4 regions of the Streptomyces roseoviridis genome follow, and region 3 is predicted to be linked to each of the others. Evidence: riboswitches for the same ligand, from Rfam matches in the RefSeq annotation. Region 3 holds a riboswitch; each other region holds the start of a gene.

Region 1 (3,921 bases), 1.4 Mb from region 3:
CCGCTCGCTGCTGCGGGAGGTGCCGAGGATCGGGCCGGTCGGCGCCGGCATCTTCTGCCGCGAGGCCCAGGCCGTCTGGCCGGAGCTGCGCCCGTTCTTCGACGAACGCTCCCTCGCGACCGCCGGGGCCCTCGGGCTCCCGCACACCGCGGCCGGTCTCGCCCGCCACGTACCGCCGGACGACGTGGCCAGGCTGGCGGCGGCGCTGGTGCGCACGCGTCTGTCGGGCGGTATTCGGGAGGAGGGCTCGCGACCCGGCGCGTGAGGGACGGCGGGAGCCGGTGCCGAGTGGCGCAGGTGCTGTGGGGTGCGGAGCTTACGGGGGTTCGGAGCTGCTTCGTGGGTACCGCTTCGCGGGCTTTGAGAGCGTTGGTGGGGGTTTGCCCGGACGGTGACGGGCTAGACGCGGAGCGAGGACGACGGCGTACCCGCTCGACGACGCACCGGGGCGACGGCGTCCGCGACCCGATCACCACGCCGAAGGAGAGGTCATGAGCAGGATGACGAGCGGTTCGCCCCGCACGGTCCAGCCCGAGGACGACATCCTGGAGCAGCTGCTCGAACAGCACGACCGGATCCGGCAGCTCTTCGCCGAGACGCTCGAATCCGAGAAGGACGCCAAGCAGCAGTGCTTCGACGAGCTGCGTGCCCTGCTCGCCGTCCACGAGACGGCCGAGGAGATGATCCTGCGGCCGGTGGCCAAGCGGGTGGCCGGCAAGGAGGAGGCCGAGGCCCGGAACGAGGAGGAGTCGCAGGCCAACAAGAAGCTGGCCGAACTGGAGCAGCTCGACGTGCACAGCCCGGAGTTCGACGCCCGGCTCAGGGCCTTCCAGCAGGCGGTCGAGGACCACGCGCGGCACGAGGAGCAGGAGGAGTTCCCCCGGATCCGCGCCGAGTGCGGCATCGACGACCGCCGTTCGATGGGACGCCGGCTGCGGACCGTCGAGCGCATGGCCCCCACGCATCCCCATCCCCGGACCGCCGGGTCGCCCGCCGCCCAGTGGACGGTCGGCCCGTTCGCGGCGCTCCTGGACCGCGCGAAGGACGCGCTGCGCCGCGAGTGACGCCGCTACCGCCCGGACGCGCGGGAGACGGTCGTGGTCCCGTCGGTTCGGACACGGCACGGGGCCGGGGCCCCGAGGGCGAGGAGCTCCGCGGCCTGGACGGCGAGTGAGCCGCCGCGCTGGCCTGATGAGCACAGGACCGCGCCCGCCGGAAGGCGGGCGCGGTCCTGTCGGTTCCGTAACGGCTCAGTAGGCGCCGAAGACGTTGTCGATGGAGCCGTACCGGTCGGCCGCGTAGTTGCAGGCCGCGGTGATGTTGGCGACGGGGTCGTACGGGTCGAAGGGGGTGCCGGCCACGTGGTAGGCCCGGAACGTCGGGTCGATCACCTGGAGCAGGCCCTTGGAGGGGGTGCCGGCGGCGGCGTTGGAGTCCCAGTTGTTGATGGCCAGCGGGTTGCCGGAGGACTCGCGCATGATGTTGCGGTAGATGCCGTCGTAGCTGCCGGGGATGCCCTTGGCGGCCATGATGTCGAGCGACTCGCGGATCCACCCGTCGAGGTTGTTCGCGTAGGTGGCGGCCTTCGGGGCCGCCGCCCGGACCGCCGCGGCGGGGCGTGCCGCGGCGGCGCCCTGGGCCGAGGAGCGCTTCACCGTCGTGCGCTCGGCCGAGCGGTCGGCGCGCGGCGCGGACTTGTCCCTGCCCTTCGCCTCGGCGTGGACGGTGAGCTTCAGGCCGGGCCTGATGAGGCTGGGGTCGGCGCCCACGGCGGCCTGGTTGTCGCGGTAGAGCTTCTTCCACCCGCCCGGCACCGCGTACTTGTGCGCGATCTTCGAAAGCGAGTCGCCGGAGACGACGGTGTACTTCACCAGTCCGGTCTTCGGCGCCGTTTTGACGGTGGCCGCCTTTACGACTGCGACGGAGGGCGTTCCCTGCGGAGCGACCGCTCCGGCGCTCGTCGCCCCGGCCAGCGGCAGGGCGAGTGCCGCGCTGCCCGTGAGGCCGGCGGCGGCGAGACCACGAGCGAGCGGGGCGTTCTTGGGGCGACGGTGCTTCCCGTGACCACGCATGGCGAGTTCCTCTCCTTCGCCTGCGAGGTGAGCTGTCGGGTTCGGGCAGGAGATGCCCGGCCGCGGCGCGCGCGGCTTCACCCCGAGCCGTGTCCGTGACGCCGGACACGGCGGAGAACGTGGGTCCCCCGCTCCTGCCGGAAGGGTCGTGAGTGTGGTGACCGGACGGTGGCAGGACTCGGCGTTTCCATCCGGTTGACGCGTGACCGTATGCGAAGACAAAGCGCGATAACAAGACGGGAATTAATCAAAGCAAATAGGTGAGGAAGATCAACGGAAAGGATCATCCCGATTTTCCGGCGACGTTTCGTCAACACTTTTCCGCGTTCTCGCACTTGACGCCCCGTCGGGCTCACGGCCGTTCTTCGCGGCGTGATTCAGATCACCCGAGGGGCGGGGTCCGCCTTTTACCGGAGGAATACCGCCCTTGCGTCACTCAATTCACCATTCCGGCATTGAGGATGAATAAGAGGACATCGACCGATTTGCCCTTGCTGCCGTCCCGCGCCCCCAGGGGCGGCAGCGCGTAGCGTGGAGGTGTCGGGGCCCTTCCGACGGCACCTCGCCGTCCCGCCCCACGGTGGGTGATCATGAACCGATCTCGTCGCGCTGTCCGTCCCCGTAACGGTGCCCGTGCCGGTCCCGGCTCGCGCCGGGCCGTCGTGCTCGTCGTGGCCGTCGTCATGACGGTCGTCGGGGTGCTCCTCGGCTGCGCTCCCGGCACGAGTCGGAGCGCCGACGGGAAGTCGCAGATCCCGGCATCCGCCTCGCCGCCGCCGGCGGAGCGCGCGAGCACGTCCCCGCCCGCCTCGGCGCCCGTGCCCGCACCGCCCCCCACCCCGGTCCCACGGCCCCGGCCGGCCGACCTGGACATACCGTCCATCGGGGTCAGGGACCTGCGGGTGGTGCCGTACGAGGGCACGACCGACGACCGGGCCGGCACCCGGATCCAGGACCGTGGCGTGGCCGCGAGCCCCTACGGCAGGCGCGGCGGAGTGGGACCGGGCGACGTCGGCAACTACCTGGTGACGGCGCACCGGCTCTCGGCCGGCGGACCGCTGCGGGACCTGCCGGCCGTCGACGTGGGCGACCGGGTGTTCGTGACCGCGGGCCGCGAGGTGTACGAGTACCGGATCACCGAGACCCGTACCACCTCCTTCCGCTCCGCGCGGTCCCTCGCCGAGCAGCGTGCCGCCGTGCCCGGGGCTCCGGGCGAGAAGCCCACGCGCGCGGTGATCACGCTCTCCACCTGCGCGACGCCGGAGGACGACGCGGCGGGCAACTACTGGCGGGACGCCCTGGGCAACCCCGAGCACCGCATCGACAAGATCGGCGTACTCGTCTCGGTCCGCCCCGCGTGAACGCCCGGCGATGTGCCCCGGTGCCCGGTGGCTCCGTGCCCGGTGACGCGGTGACCGGTGATTCGATGCCCGGTGACGCGATGCCCGGTGCTTCGATGCCCGGTGACGCGGTGGTGACTCGGTGACTTCCTGACCGAGGCGGCTCGCCCGGCTCAGTCGCCCGGTCGCGCGTCCGGTCCCCCGTCCGCGCTCTCCTCGGGCCCGTCGCCGTCCGTACGGGCCGCTCCCGCGTCGTGGCCGGCCCCGCCCGTACCGCCCGCCTCTTCCTCGCCCGGACCCTCGCCCGCACCCTCGTCGGCGTCCGCGTCCTCGTCCTCGCTCAGCGGCATCAGTCCGATGCACTCGGCGTCGATCTGGTCGGCGATCTCCATGAGCCCGGTCGCGAGGGACAGCACGGTCGCCGGGTCGTGGTCCTCGTAGCCCTGGTCGGTGGCCTGCAGCCAGCCCGCCGCGACGCGGCGCAGCAGGCCGGTCATCTGGTCGGCGGG
Region 2 (3,921 bases), 800 kb from region 3:
CCCGACGCGCTGCCCGACGTCGCCCCGCGGCTGCGGGAGCTGCGCCGGCGCCGGGGGCTGACCCTGGAGGCCGCCGCCCGGCGGGCCGGCCTCTCGCCCGCCCACCTGTCCCGGCTCGAGACGGGCCACCGCCAGCCCTCGCTGCCGATGCTGCTCGCCCTGGCCCGCATCTACGGTACGACGGTGTCCGAGCTCCTCGGCGAGGTGCCGCCCGAGCGCGATCCCGTCGTCCGCGGCGGGCGCTCGGAACCGGTCGAGGCCGACGGCTGGATCTACCGCCAGGCGGGCGGAGCCGGGCGCGCGCTGCAGTGCCTGCGGGTGCACGTGCCGTACGCCACGCGCGAGGACATCGTGCGGGTCCATCCCGGCGAGGAGTGGATCCACGTCCTGGAGGGCCGGGTGCGGCTCGCGCTCGGCGAGGCGGTCCACGTCCTCGACCCCGGGGACAGCGCGCACTTCGACTCGCTCACCCCGCACCGGATCGGCGCCGCCACCCGCGCGGGGGCGGAGCTGCTGTTCGTCCACACCCTGATGCAGAGCCCCGCCGCCGAGCTGTGCCTCGGTGACGGGACCCCGCACCGCCGCTGACATCCCGAAAGGTACCGTCATGTCCGAGAAGTCCGTACCGGTCACCGGCGAGGAGCGCGGCGCCGGCAAGTTCCCCAAGGGGCTGGTGCTCCGCCTCTTCGCCTACCTGGTCGCCGGGCACCTCTTCGCCGGCTTCCTCTATCTGCTCTTCATGCTGGGCGGCCAGAACCAGTAGGCCCGGCAGCCCGTCCTCACGCCTGGTCGAGCAGCCGCTCGCGCAGCAGTTCCCGGGTCTCCGGGGAGAGCCGCAGCCCCTGGGTGAGGTAGGCGTCCACCGAGCCCCAGGTCGCGTCGATCGTCTCGAAGGCCGCCCGCAGGTACTCCGCCCGCGCGTCGAACAGCGGGCTCAGCAGCTCCATCACCTCCGGCGACATGGCGTCCGGGGCGGTGGAGCTGCGCTGCACCTTGTAGCGGCGGTGCGGCGCGTTCGACTTCAGGTAGTCCTCCTCGATCGCGTCCCGCTCGACGCCCACGGCCAGCAGCGAGACCGCGATCGACAGGCCGGCCCGGTCCTTGCCGGCGGCACAGTGCATCAGCGCGGGGACGCTGTCCTCCGCCATCGCGTGCAGGATCCGGCTGTGCTCGGCGGTCCGCTCGACCATGATCTTCCGGTACGAACCGGACATCCGGGCGGCGGCCTTGCCGTCGCCGAGCAGCTCGCGCAGCTGACCGAGGTCGCCCGAGCGGACGAGCGCCCAGAACTCCTTGCCGTCGGCGGGGTCGCTCAGCGGTATGTTCACGTTCCGCACGCCCGGGAGCTCCACGTCGGGCCCCTCCACGCGCCGGTCCGCCTCGTTGCGGAAGTCGAAGACCGTGTGCAGCCCCAGGCCCGCGAGGAAGGCGGCGTCCTCGGCGGTGGCGTGCGCCAGGTGTCCGCTGCGGAAGAGCCTTCCGTGGCGCACGGTCCGGCCGTCCACGGTCGGCAGTCCGCCCACATCGCGGAAGTTGCGTACGCCGGTGAGCTCGGGCTCGGTCGTCGCTTGCGTCACGGTTGCTCCTGGTCTCGAGATCGGTTCTCGGGGCAATCATCCAGGTGGGAGACCTCGCACGCACCCCCTCGGGCAGGAATGGGTGTTCTGTCCGAATTGAGGGTTTAGGTATAACGCGCCCTGGTTGCAGGGGAGATGGGGAAGCGGGCGTGAGCAGCGTCATAAACGTGACGGACCGTGCCTGATCGTCTTTTCCAAATTCCCTTGTGGAAAGGGAAATCGAGGGGCCGTCATCGACGGAGGGTGACCGGAATTCCGGTCGGATTTCCCGGGATCACGACTCCGGCGAAAACAGTGGCTTGTTCCCGTCGGCTCCCCTCGTCTAGCGTCGCGCTCAATCCGGACGGACCGCCGAATCCTGCCGCCGACCGGAATCCGCACCCACCCGTACCAGGCAGGAGCGGGGGACCCAGGTAGTACGCCGATCCCTCGATGAAGGACGGCTCGGGGTGAAGCCGCGCGACCGCGCGGCCGGACATCTCCAGTCCGAACCCGACAGCTCACCTCGCAGGCGACGGAGAGGAATTCGCCATGCCCGCGAAGGGTAAGCACCGCCGTCCCAAGGCCAACCCGATCACCCGTGGATTCGTGGCCGCCGGCGCCGGAGGCGCCGTCGTCGCCCTCCCGCTCATCGGCGCCACCGGCGCGCACGCCGCCGAGCAGGCCGCCCCGGCCGCCGCTCCGCAGCAGGCCGTCGCCGCCGCGGCCCCCGCCAAGGCCCCGGCCGCGGCGACCGCCGGCAAGAAGGCCGCCCCCACGACGTACACCGTCGTGCGCGGCGACTACCTGTCCAAGATCGCCGACGAGCACGACCTCGCCGGCGGCTGGCAGAAGCTCTACCGCGACAACCGTCAGGTGATCGGCCAGAACCCCTCGCTGATCCTGCCCGGCATGGAGCTCACCCTCGGCGGCACGTCCACCGCCAAGGCCCCGGCCGCCGCGCCCAAGGCCCCCGCCAAGGCCGCGCCCAAGGCCAAGAGCGCCGCCAAGTCCTCCGGCGACCAGCAGCGCGCCTCCCGTGCCGCCGAGCGCTCCTCGGACGCGGGCTCCTCCGCGTCCACGGCCGCCTCGTCGTCGTCCTCCTCCTCCTCGTCGTCGGGTGCGGCCTCCTCCTCCGGCTGGGTCGCCCCCGTCGGCGGCGGCGTCTCCACCCCGTACCGCGCCTCCGGCTCGATGTGGTCCTCCGGCTACCACACCGGTGTCGACTTCATCGCCTCCTCCGGCACCAGCGTCCGCGCGGTCGGCGCCGGCACCGTCCACTCGGCCGGCTGGAGCGGCGCCTACGGCAACGAGGTCGTCATCCGGCACGCCGACGGCACCTACTCGCAGTACGCCCACCTCTCCTCGCTGTCCGTCTCCGCCGGCCAGTCCGTGAGCGGCGGCCAGCAGATCGGCCTGTCCGGCTCGACCGGCAACTCCTCCGGCCCGCACCTGCACTTCGAGATCCGCACGGGTCCGGGCTACGGCTCCGACATCGACCCGCTGGCCTACCTCCGCCAGCACGGCGTGGGCATCTGACACACCGTCCGACAGCGCGTCCGCCCGGGGCCCGGCACACCACGTGCCGGGCCCCGGCGTATTCCGGCTTGGGACAATCTTTATCGGTGGCATATGTCACCCACCGTCAACCCCTCCTTACGGTCGCGTAGGTCACAACCGGAGGGGAATGATGTGCTCCCGTGGCAGACGATTCGACATCAAGAGACATGAACGCATTCGGGTCGTACGCGGCGATCGGTGACAGCTTCACCGAGGGCGTCGGAGACCCCGGGCCCGACGGGACCTTCGTCGGCTGGGCGGACCGGTTCGCGGTCCTCCTCGCCGACCAGCTGCCGGAGCACGACTTCCGCTACGCCAACCTGGCGGTACGGGGACGCCTCCTCGACCAGATCGTCGTCGAACAGGTCCCGCGGGCCAAGGAACTCGCCCCCGACCTCGTGACCTTCTGCGCCGGCGGCAACGACATCATCCGCCCCGGCACCGACCCCGACGACGTCGCCGAGCGCTTCGAGCGGGCCGTCGCCGACCTGACGTCCGCCGTCGGCACGGTCATGGTGACGACCGGCTTCGACACCCGCGACGTGCCCCTGCTCAAGCACCTGCGCGGCAAGATCGCCACGTACAACGGGCACGTCCGGGCCATCGCCGACCGCTACGGCTGCCCCGTCCTCGACCTGTGGTCGCTCCGGTCCGTCCAGGACCGCCGCGCCTGGGACGAGGACCGGCTCCACCTGTCACCCGAGGGCCACACCCGCGTCGCGATGCGCGCCGCCCAGGTCCTCGGCCTGCCCGTACCGGCCGACCCGGAGCAGCCCTGGCCGCCCCTGCCCGCGCGCGGCACCCT
Region 3 (3,921 bases):
GAGCGGACCAGTGACCGACGCTGCCGCGTCTTTGACGAGCATGACCTTCCACCCGCAGCCCCGGCCGGGCGAGGCCAAGCCCTGGGCGTTCCCCGCCCCGGAGCGCGGCGCGCTCGACAACGGCCTGACCGTGCTGCGCTGCCACCGCCCCGGACAGCAGGTGGTGGCCGTCGAGATCGTCCTCGACGCCCCGCTGGACGCCGAGCCCGAGGGCCTCGACGGCGTCGCCACGATCATGGCGCGGGCCCTGTCTGAGGGCACCGACCAGCACAGCGCCGAGGAGTTCGCCGCCGAGCTCGAGCGCTGCGGCGCCACCCTCGACGCGCACGCCGACCACCCCGGCGTACGGGTCTCCCTGGAGGTCCCGGTCTCCCGGCTGCCCAAGGCGCTCGGCCTGCTCTCCGAGGCCCTGATCGCCCCGGCCTTCGCCGAGAGCGAGATCGAGCGCCTGGTGCGCAACCGGCTCGACGAGATCCCCCACGAGACGGCCAACCCCGCCCGCCGCGCCGCCAAGCAGCTCTCCAAGGAGCTGTTCCCGGCCTCCTCCCGGATGTCCCGGCCGCGCCAGGGCACCGAGGAGACGGTCGGCGCGATCGACGCCGCCGCCGTCCGCGCCTTCTTCGACGCGCACGTGCGGCCGGCCGCGGCCACCGCCGTGGTCGTCGGCGACCTCACCGGCGTCGACCTGGACAAGGTCCTCGACGAGACCCTGGGCGCCTGGACGGGCGCGCCGGCCGCGCCCCGGCCCATGCCGCCCATCACGGCCGACGACACCGGCCGGGTCGTCGTCGTGGACCGCCCGGGCGCCGTCCAGACGCAGCTGCTCATCGGCCGCGTCGGCGCCGACCGCCACGACCGCGTCTGGCCGGCCCAGGTGCTCGGCACGTACTGCCTCGGCGGCACCCTCACCTCCCGCCTGGACCGCGTGCTGCGCGAGGAGAAGGGATACACCTACGGGGTGCGGGCCTTCGGCCAGGTGCTGCGTTCCGACGGCGAGGGCAACGGCGCCTCGATGCTCGCCATCAGCGGCTCCGTCGACACCCCCAACACCGGTCCGGCGCTGGAGGACCTGTGGAAGGTGCTGCGCACCCTCGCCGCCGAGGGACTGACCGACGCCGAGCGGGACGTCGCCGTGCAGAACCTGGTGGGAGTCGCCCCGCTCAAGTACGAGACGGCCGCCTCCGTGGCGGGCACCCTCGCCGACCAGGTCGAGCAGCACCTCCCGGACGACTACCAGGCGCAGTTGTACGCGCGCCTGGCAGAGACGGGCACGGTGGAGGCGACCGCGGCCGTGGTCAACGCCTTCCCGGTGGACCGGCTCGTGACGGTGCTCGTCGGTGACGCGTCGAAGATCGCGGAGCCGGTACGGGCGCTCGGCATCGGCGAAGTGACCGTCGTCACCGGCTGATTGAGCCGCCGTCACGCACGACGGAGGACCCCTGCGACCTGGTTCGCCGGGGTCCTCTCGTATGTCCGTATTGTCGTCAAGCATGCCTGAATGACCTGTGGCATGTCTTACAAACGAGCGAGTCTGTTTGCCGATTGACTGAAGATCCGCCTAGCGTCGACCCGGCTGTCCGGCCGTTGCACCACGCCGCATCCGCGGCAACGGACAGTCATCGCCGAGTCCCCGCAAGGCGCGAGCCTGGGGAGCCGGGGACCCGCACGCAGTCCCTGGGGTGAATCGGACGCCTTCGCTCAGCGCGGAGGGGCCCGTAGGAGACCTTCCTGCTCCGAACCCGTCAGCTAACCCGGTAGGCGAGAGGGAAGGAAAGGATCAGCCACTACATGGCGTTCACCCGTGCCACCGGGAAGCATCGTGGTCCGAGCCGTCTGGCGCGCCGCAGCGCCGGCATCGCCGGCGTGGCGACGCTCGCCACCACCGGCGTCATCGGCACCCTCGCCTCCCCGGCGTTCGCCGCCGACACGGAGGAGCCCTCTCCCGAGGACACCGGCCTCACCCAGGTGATCACCGAGGAGTCCCTCGCCGAGCGGGTCGACGCCCAGGCCGCCGCCCAGGAGGAGGAGGCCTACGAGGCCGCCGCCCGCGTCAAGGCCGCCGCCGAGGCGAAGCGCAAGGCCGAGGCCCGCGCCAAGGAGGCCCGTGCCGCCAAGGAGCGCGCCGCCCGCGAGGCCGAGCGCAAGCGCCTGAACTCCTTCCAGCTCCCCGTCGCCGGCACGTACGTGTCCACCGGCTACAAGACCGGTGGCTCGCTCTGGTCCTCCGGCAGCCACTCCGGCATCGACTTCCACGCCTCCTACGGCAGCAAGGTCGTCTCCGTCGGCTCCGGCACCGTCGTCGAGGCCGGCTGGGGCGGCGCGTACGGCAACAACATCGTCATCCGGATGCACGACGGCACGTACACCCAGTACGGCCACCTCTCGGCGATCAACGTCTACGTCGGCCAGAAGGTCACCCCCGGCGAGCAGATCGGCGTCTCCGGCTCGTCCGGCAACTCCACCGGCCCGCACCTCCACTTCGAGGCGCGCACCAGCGCCGAGTACGGCTCGGACATCAACCCGATCTCCTACCTCCGCGCCCGCGGCGTGAACGTCTGATCCGACGGACCCGCAGACGCGCCCACGACCGGCGCGACCCGTGCGACAGAAAAAGGCCCCGGCTCCCGCGAGCCGGGGCCTTTTCTGTGCGGAATTGACGGGCGGCATCGGAAATTCCGCCGTCCTGCAATAGAGTCGCCGGAACAAGAGCCGCTCGATGGGGTTTCGCGCGGATCAACGGGGAGGTCGGACATGCGCATTCCCGCGCACTCGGTATGCACGGCGATCCGGGACGACATCGTCACCGGAACGTTCGAGCGGGGCGCCCGGCTGACGGAGGAACAGCTCGCCCGCCGCTACGGGGTCTCCCGCGTCCCGGTCCGCGAGGCCCTGCGCACCCTGGAGTCCGAGGGCTTCGTGGTCACCCGCCGCCATGCCGGCGCCCAGGTCGCCGAGCCCACCGAGCAGGAGGCGGCCGACCTGCTCGAGATGCGGTCCCTGCTCGAACCGCTGGGCGCCGCCCGGGCCGCGCAGCGGCGCACCGACGCCCACCTCAAGGTGCTGCGCGGCCTGGTCAGACTGGGGCAGGAGCGGGCCAGGGGCGGCCAGGGCGAGGACCTGGCCTCGCTGGGCGGCTGGTTCCACGAGACCCTGGCGCAGGCGTCCGGCAGCCCGCCGCTCACGGCGCTGCTCACCCAGCTGCGGCACAAGATCGCCTGGATGTACGCGGTCGAGCCGGCGGTCCGGCCCGTGGAGGCGTGGGCCGAGCACGGGGCCATCGTCGACGCCGTGGCGCGCGGGGACGCCGAGCGGGCCCGGGCGCTGACCGCGCTGCACGTGGAGCACGCACTGCCGCAGCACCGGCTGAAACGGCCGGAGCGGCCGCGTGTGAGGGTTTCGCAACATGTCGTCAACATCGCCGGCCGGGGGAATTAACACGGACGCCGTATACAAAGAGGGAGCGAATTCAGGGGATTGTCTCGCTCTGCCCGCCGCTCCTCTTTATCCGCCTATTCCCATGACCGCCGTGTATTCCCCCGCGGTCGTGCAATGGTCCCCGGCGGCGATCTGCCGACAACCGTGATTCCCGGTCCGGAAAAGAGGAGGCCGCGTCCGCCGGCATTCCGGCGGACGCGGCTCTCGTGATCCGTCGTCGGGGAGGAGACGGGTCAGACGGTCTCGGGAAGCTCCTCGAGACCCTCGGCGACCAGCTTCGCCAGGCGGTCGAGCGCGGCCTCGGCGCCGTCGGCGTCCGAAGCGAGCACGATCTCCTCGCCGCCCTGGGCACCCAGGCCGAGCACCGCGAGCATGGACGCGGCGTTCACCGGGTTGCCGTCGGCCTTGGCGATCGTCACGGGGACGCCGGCGGCCGTGGCGGCACGGACGAAGATGGAGGCGGGGCGGGCGTGCAGGCCCTCGGCC
Region 4 (3,921 bases), 1.8 Mb from region 3:
TGCGCGGGGGCGATGGCGCTGCTGGCCCGCGGCGGGCGGCTGGCCGAGCCGCCGCCCGTACGCCAACCGGCCGAGGAGGAGTCGCCGAGCCGCTCGGCCTGACGGCACCCTGGGGAGGGCGCGGGTCCGTCCGCGACCGGGCGGGTCCGGGCATGTCCAGGTGGGAGAGCACAGGTGGCGCGAGCGGGGATGCGGCGCGGGCGTGGCCGTTCCGGTGCCGCCCGCCCCGGTGCGCCCGCCGGTGCGGGGCGCGGTGACCCGTCGGCCGGTCCGTCGTCCGGTGCGTCCGCCGGTACGTCGTCCGGGGGCGGCCGGGGCGGTCCGGCTTCCGGCCGGCCCTTCGGTGCGTCCGCCGGACCTTCGGCCGGTGGGCCCCGCGGTGGGGGCCGCGGCGGGCCCTTTGGGCGGTCGTCCGGCCGGGTCTCCGGCTCGTCGTCCGGTGCCGTACGGGCCGCGTCCGCCGGTCCCGCGGGCGGGCAGTACCGGGGCGCCCGGCGTTTCCTGCGGGCGCTGCCTCCGCTGCTGATCGTGGGCGGGGTCGTCTTCGACACGCTGACCCCGCCCCAGTACACGGCGGCGCCGTTGTTCTCGGCGGCGCCGCTGATCGCGGCCCCGCTCTTCTCCACCCTGACGACGCTGCTCACGGGCATCGCCGCCGTCGTCGCCGGCATCGGCCTGCACGTCTACAACGGGACCGTGATGCGGATCCCGTCCCTGACGGAGACCCTGACCGTCGCCACGGTCTCCGGGCTCGCCCTGCTGATCGGCCGGGTGGTGCGGCGCAGCGGCGAGCGGCTCGCCTCGGCACGGGTGATCGCCGAGACGGCGCAGAAGGCGGTGCTGCCCGCGCCCGCGGAGCGGATCGGCGGCCTCCAGATCGCCGCGCGCTACGAGGCGGCGCAGGCGGACGCGTTCATCGGCGGCGATCTGTTCGCGGTGCAGGACACCCCGCACGGGGTGCGGCTGGTGGTCGGCGACGTGCGGGGCAAGGGTCTGGACGCGGTGGAGGCGGTGGCCGTGGTGATCGGCGCCTTCCGCGAGGCGGCCGAGCAGGAGGAGACGCTGGAGGGGGTGGCGGCGCGCCTGGAGCGGGCGCTGGCCCGGGAGGGCACCCGGCGCGACGGGCTGGACGCGTTCGAAGGGTTCACCACGGCGGTGCTCGCGGAGATCCCGGGCGGTGACCGGGTGGTGCGGGTGGTCAACCGGGGGCATCCCGAGCCGTTGCTGCTGCTCCAGGACGGGGGCGTGGAGGTGCTGCGGCCGAGCGAGGCCGCGCTGCCGCTGGGCATGGGCGATCTGGGGGTGTGGCCGGACCGGGCCGACGAGACGCCGTACCCGCCGGGGGCGACGCTGCTGTTCTACACGGACGGCCTCTCGGAGGCCCGGGACGGGGCGGGGGTGTTCTACGACCCCGGGGAACGGCTCGCAGGGCGGATCTTCCCCGGGCCCGAGGAGCTGCTCGACGCGCTGGTGGCGGACGTGCGCCGGCACACGGGCGGGGGCACGACGGACGACATGGCGCTGCTCGCGGTGAGCCGCCCGGCGGCGGGGCAACCGGAGCGGCGGCGGACCATGCCGGTGGTGCCGCCGGAGGGCGGATCGGCGCCGTGACGGGGCGTAGTGGCGAGGTGTCGCTCCGATAACAATTGACGTAACGTCAGATCGAGCGTTTGGTCCTGACCTCTTTCTGAAGGGGGGTCAACTCGGGCATTTCCCTACCAATTCAGCTAATGATCAAGGGGAACGGCTTGGAATCGGGTGGCCGCGTCTATTAACGTTCGATAACGCAGCGCGGTCGTCCCAGCCGTCGCAAGAGACGGCACCGTGCGCACGCGCCGAATCCCGCAAGGGAACCGGGGAACCACCACTTGGGGTGAATCGGGCCCCACCGCACCCGTGCGGCCGCCCGTAGGAGACCTTCCTGCTCCGAACCCGTCAGCTAACCCGGTAGGCGAGAAGGAAGGAAAGGAGAGCGCCTCCGTGGCCTCCAACACCCCTGCTCCGCATACCCCCTTCGATTACTTCGACACCTCGGGGGCGCCGGGCGCCGCAGGCGCGGACGCGGAGGAGTGGAATCCCACCGAGGAATCCCTCAGGGACCGGAGCCGCTCCGGCGGGCGCCACCGCGTCGTCAAGCAGCGCTCCAACTTCGCCCGTTCCTCCACCGTGCTCGGCGTCGGCGTCATCGCGGCGGTCGGCGCCGGCGGTCTGGCCACCGCCCAGCAGAAGCCCCCGGTCTCCATAGCGCTGCCGGACGTCGACCTTCCCGACGCCGCCGACCTGCCGGGCGTCGGCGCGCTGATCGGCGCGGACGACAAGGGCTCCGAGGGCGGGGCCGGCGGTGACGGGGGCTCGGACGCGATCGCGGGCGGGAACGACACCCAGCCGCTCACCGCTCTCACCTTCACCACCGACGGCGGCGGCTCGGGCGCCGAGGCCGCCGGGACCCAGACCCGGACCGACGCCGGCGAGGCGCTGCGCGCCCGCATCCTCCAGCAGGCCGAGCAGCAGCAGGTCGCCGCGGACGCCGCCGAGAGGGCGGCCGCGGAGAAGACCGCTGCCGAGAAGGCGGCGGCCGAGGCCGAGGCCAAGGCGCAGGCGGCGGAGCAGGCGGCCGCGGAGGCCGAGAAGAAGGCCGAGGAGGAGGCCGCGGCCAAGGCCGAGGCCGAGCGCCTGGCCAAGCTCGCCGCGAGCTACGCGCTGCCCACCTCCTCGTACACGCTCACCTCGACCTACGGCGAGTCCGGCTCCATGTGGTCCTCCGGCTACCACACCGGCCTGGACTTCGCGGCCCCCACCGGCACCCCGGTCAAGGCCGTCCACAGCGGCACGGTCAAGTCGGCGGGCTGGTCCGGCTCCTACGGCTACCGGATCGTCCTGGAGCTCCAGGACGGTACGGAGATCTGGTACGCGCACCTGTCGTCGATGACGGTGAGCGCGGGCCAGTCGGTCGGCACCGGAGAGACCATCGGCCGCGTCGGAGCCACCGGCAACGTCACCGGCCCCCACCTCCACCTCGAGGTCCACACCCCGTCCGGCAGCGGCATCGACCCGGCGGCCTGGCTCCGCTCCAAGGGCCTGTCCGTCTAGTGCGCCCCGCGTCCCCCGCACCGTCCGGCCACGGGCGGCCCACCGGTTTGCGGCCCCCGGCACCGTCCGGCCACGGGCGGCCCACCGGTTTGCGGCCCCCGGCACCGTCCGGCCACGGGCGGCCCACCGGTTTGCGGCCCCCGGCACCGTCCGGCCACGGGCGGCCCACCGGTTCGCGACCGTCGCGCCGGAGCTCGCGCCGGCCGGTGCCGCCGGGAGGCCGGGGGCGGGCGGCCGATCCGGATGATCCCCGGCCGGAATAGCGGTGTCCTCACGGAAGGTTGATCCACGCATGACTTCTCTTCGCCGGCTTGGCACCTCCGACCTGCACGTCTTCCCGCTCGCCCTCGGCGGCAACGTCTTCGGCTGGAGCGCCGACGAGGCGCAGTCCTTCGCCGTCCTCGACGCCTACGCCGCCGCCGGTGGCAACTTCGTCGACACCGCCGACGTCTACTCCGCGTGGGCCGAGGGCAACGAGGGCGGCGAGTCGGAGACCGTCATCGGCCGCTGGATGGCCTCCCGCGGCAACCGCTCCGACGTCCTCGTCGCCACCAAGGTCGGCGCCCACCCCCGCTTCAAGGGGCTGAGCGCCACGACCATCAAGGCCGCCGCCGAGGAGTCGCTGCGCCGCCTCGGCACCGACTACATCGACCTCTACTACACGCACTACGACGACGAGTCCGTGCCCGTCGAGGAGATCGTCACCGCCCTCGACCAGCTGGTGAAGGACGGCAAGGTCCGTGCCGTCGCCGCCTCCAACATCTCCCCCGAGCGGCTGCGCGCCTCCCTCGACTTCGCCGAGGCCGAGGGCCTCGCCCGCTACGTGGCCCT

Evidence for each region. Region 3 has a riboswitch for cyclic di-AMP ahead of ABD954_RS08000 (M23 family metallopeptidase). Riboswitches for the same ligand answer to the same signal wherever they lie in the genome.
Region 1: it holds a riboswitch for cyclic di-AMP, as region 3 does, so the genes downstream of both, ABD954_RS01700 (transglycosylase SLT domain-containing protein) here and ABD954_RS08000 (M23 family metallopeptidase) in region 3, are expected to answer to the same signal.
Region 2: it holds a riboswitch for cyclic di-AMP, as region 3 does, so the genes downstream of both, ABD954_RS04185 (M23 family metallopeptidase) here and ABD954_RS08000 (M23 family metallopeptidase) in region 3, are expected to answer to the same signal.
Region 4: it holds a riboswitch for cyclic di-AMP, as region 3 does, so the genes downstream of both, ABD954_RS16060 (M23 family metallopeptidase) here and ABD954_RS08000 (M23 family metallopeptidase) in region 3, are expected to answer to the same signal.

What each region holds. Positions count from the first base shown of each region.
Region 1 covers NZ_BAAAWU010000001.1:374,559-378,479, forward strand. Annotated here, with positions in the region: gene ABD954_RS01690 (endonuclease) at 1-265, shown strand, start outside; gene ABD954_RS01695 (hemerythrin domain-containing protein) at 492-1,064, shown strand; gene ABD954_RS01700 (transglycosylase SLT domain-containing protein) at 1,251-2,072, opposite strand; cyclic di-AMP (ydaO/yuaA leader) riboswitch at 2,077-2,231, opposite strand; gene ABD954_RS01705 (class E sortase) at 2,663-3,433, shown strand; gene ABD954_RS01710 (DUF6213 family protein) at 3,586-3,921, opposite strand, start outside.
Region 2 covers NZ_BAAAWU010000001.1:969,379-973,299, reverse strand. Annotated here, with positions in the region: gene ABD954_RS04200 (helix-turn-helix domain-containing protein) at 1-588, shown strand, start outside; gene ABD954_RS04195 (DUF6126 family protein) at 608-763, shown strand; gene ABD954_RS04190 (tyrosine-protein phosphatase) at 780-1,577, opposite strand; cyclic di-AMP (ydaO/yuaA leader) riboswitch at 1,950-2,104, shown strand; gene ABD954_RS04185 (M23 family metallopeptidase) at 2,109-3,095, shown strand; gene ABD954_RS04180 (SGNH/GDSL hydrolase family protein) at 3,284-3,921, shown strand, end outside.
Region 3 covers NZ_BAAAWU010000001.1:1,772,111-1,776,031, reverse strand. Annotated here, with positions in the region: gene ABD954_RS08010 (M16 family metallopeptidase) at 1-14, shown strand, start outside; gene ABD954_RS08005 (M16 family metallopeptidase) at 41-1,408, shown strand; cyclic di-AMP (ydaO/yuaA leader) riboswitch at 1,611-1,776, shown strand; gene ABD954_RS08000 (M23 family metallopeptidase) at 1,789-2,559, shown strand; gene ABD954_RS07995 (GntR family transcriptional regulator) at 2,752-3,435, shown strand; gene ABD954_RS07990 (HPr family phosphocarrier protein) at 3,669-3,921, opposite strand, start outside.
Region 4 covers NZ_BAAAWU010000001.1:3,554,682-3,558,602, reverse strand. Annotated here, with positions in the region: gene ABD954_RS16070 (MFS transporter) at 1-102, shown strand, start outside; gene ABD954_RS16065 (PP2C family protein-serine/threonine phosphatase) at 502-1,611, shown strand; cyclic di-AMP (ydaO/yuaA leader) riboswitch at 1,824-1,968, shown strand; gene ABD954_RS16060 (M23 family metallopeptidase) at 1,981-3,090, shown strand; gene ABD954_RS16055 (aldo/keto reductase) at 3,383-3,921, shown strand, end outside.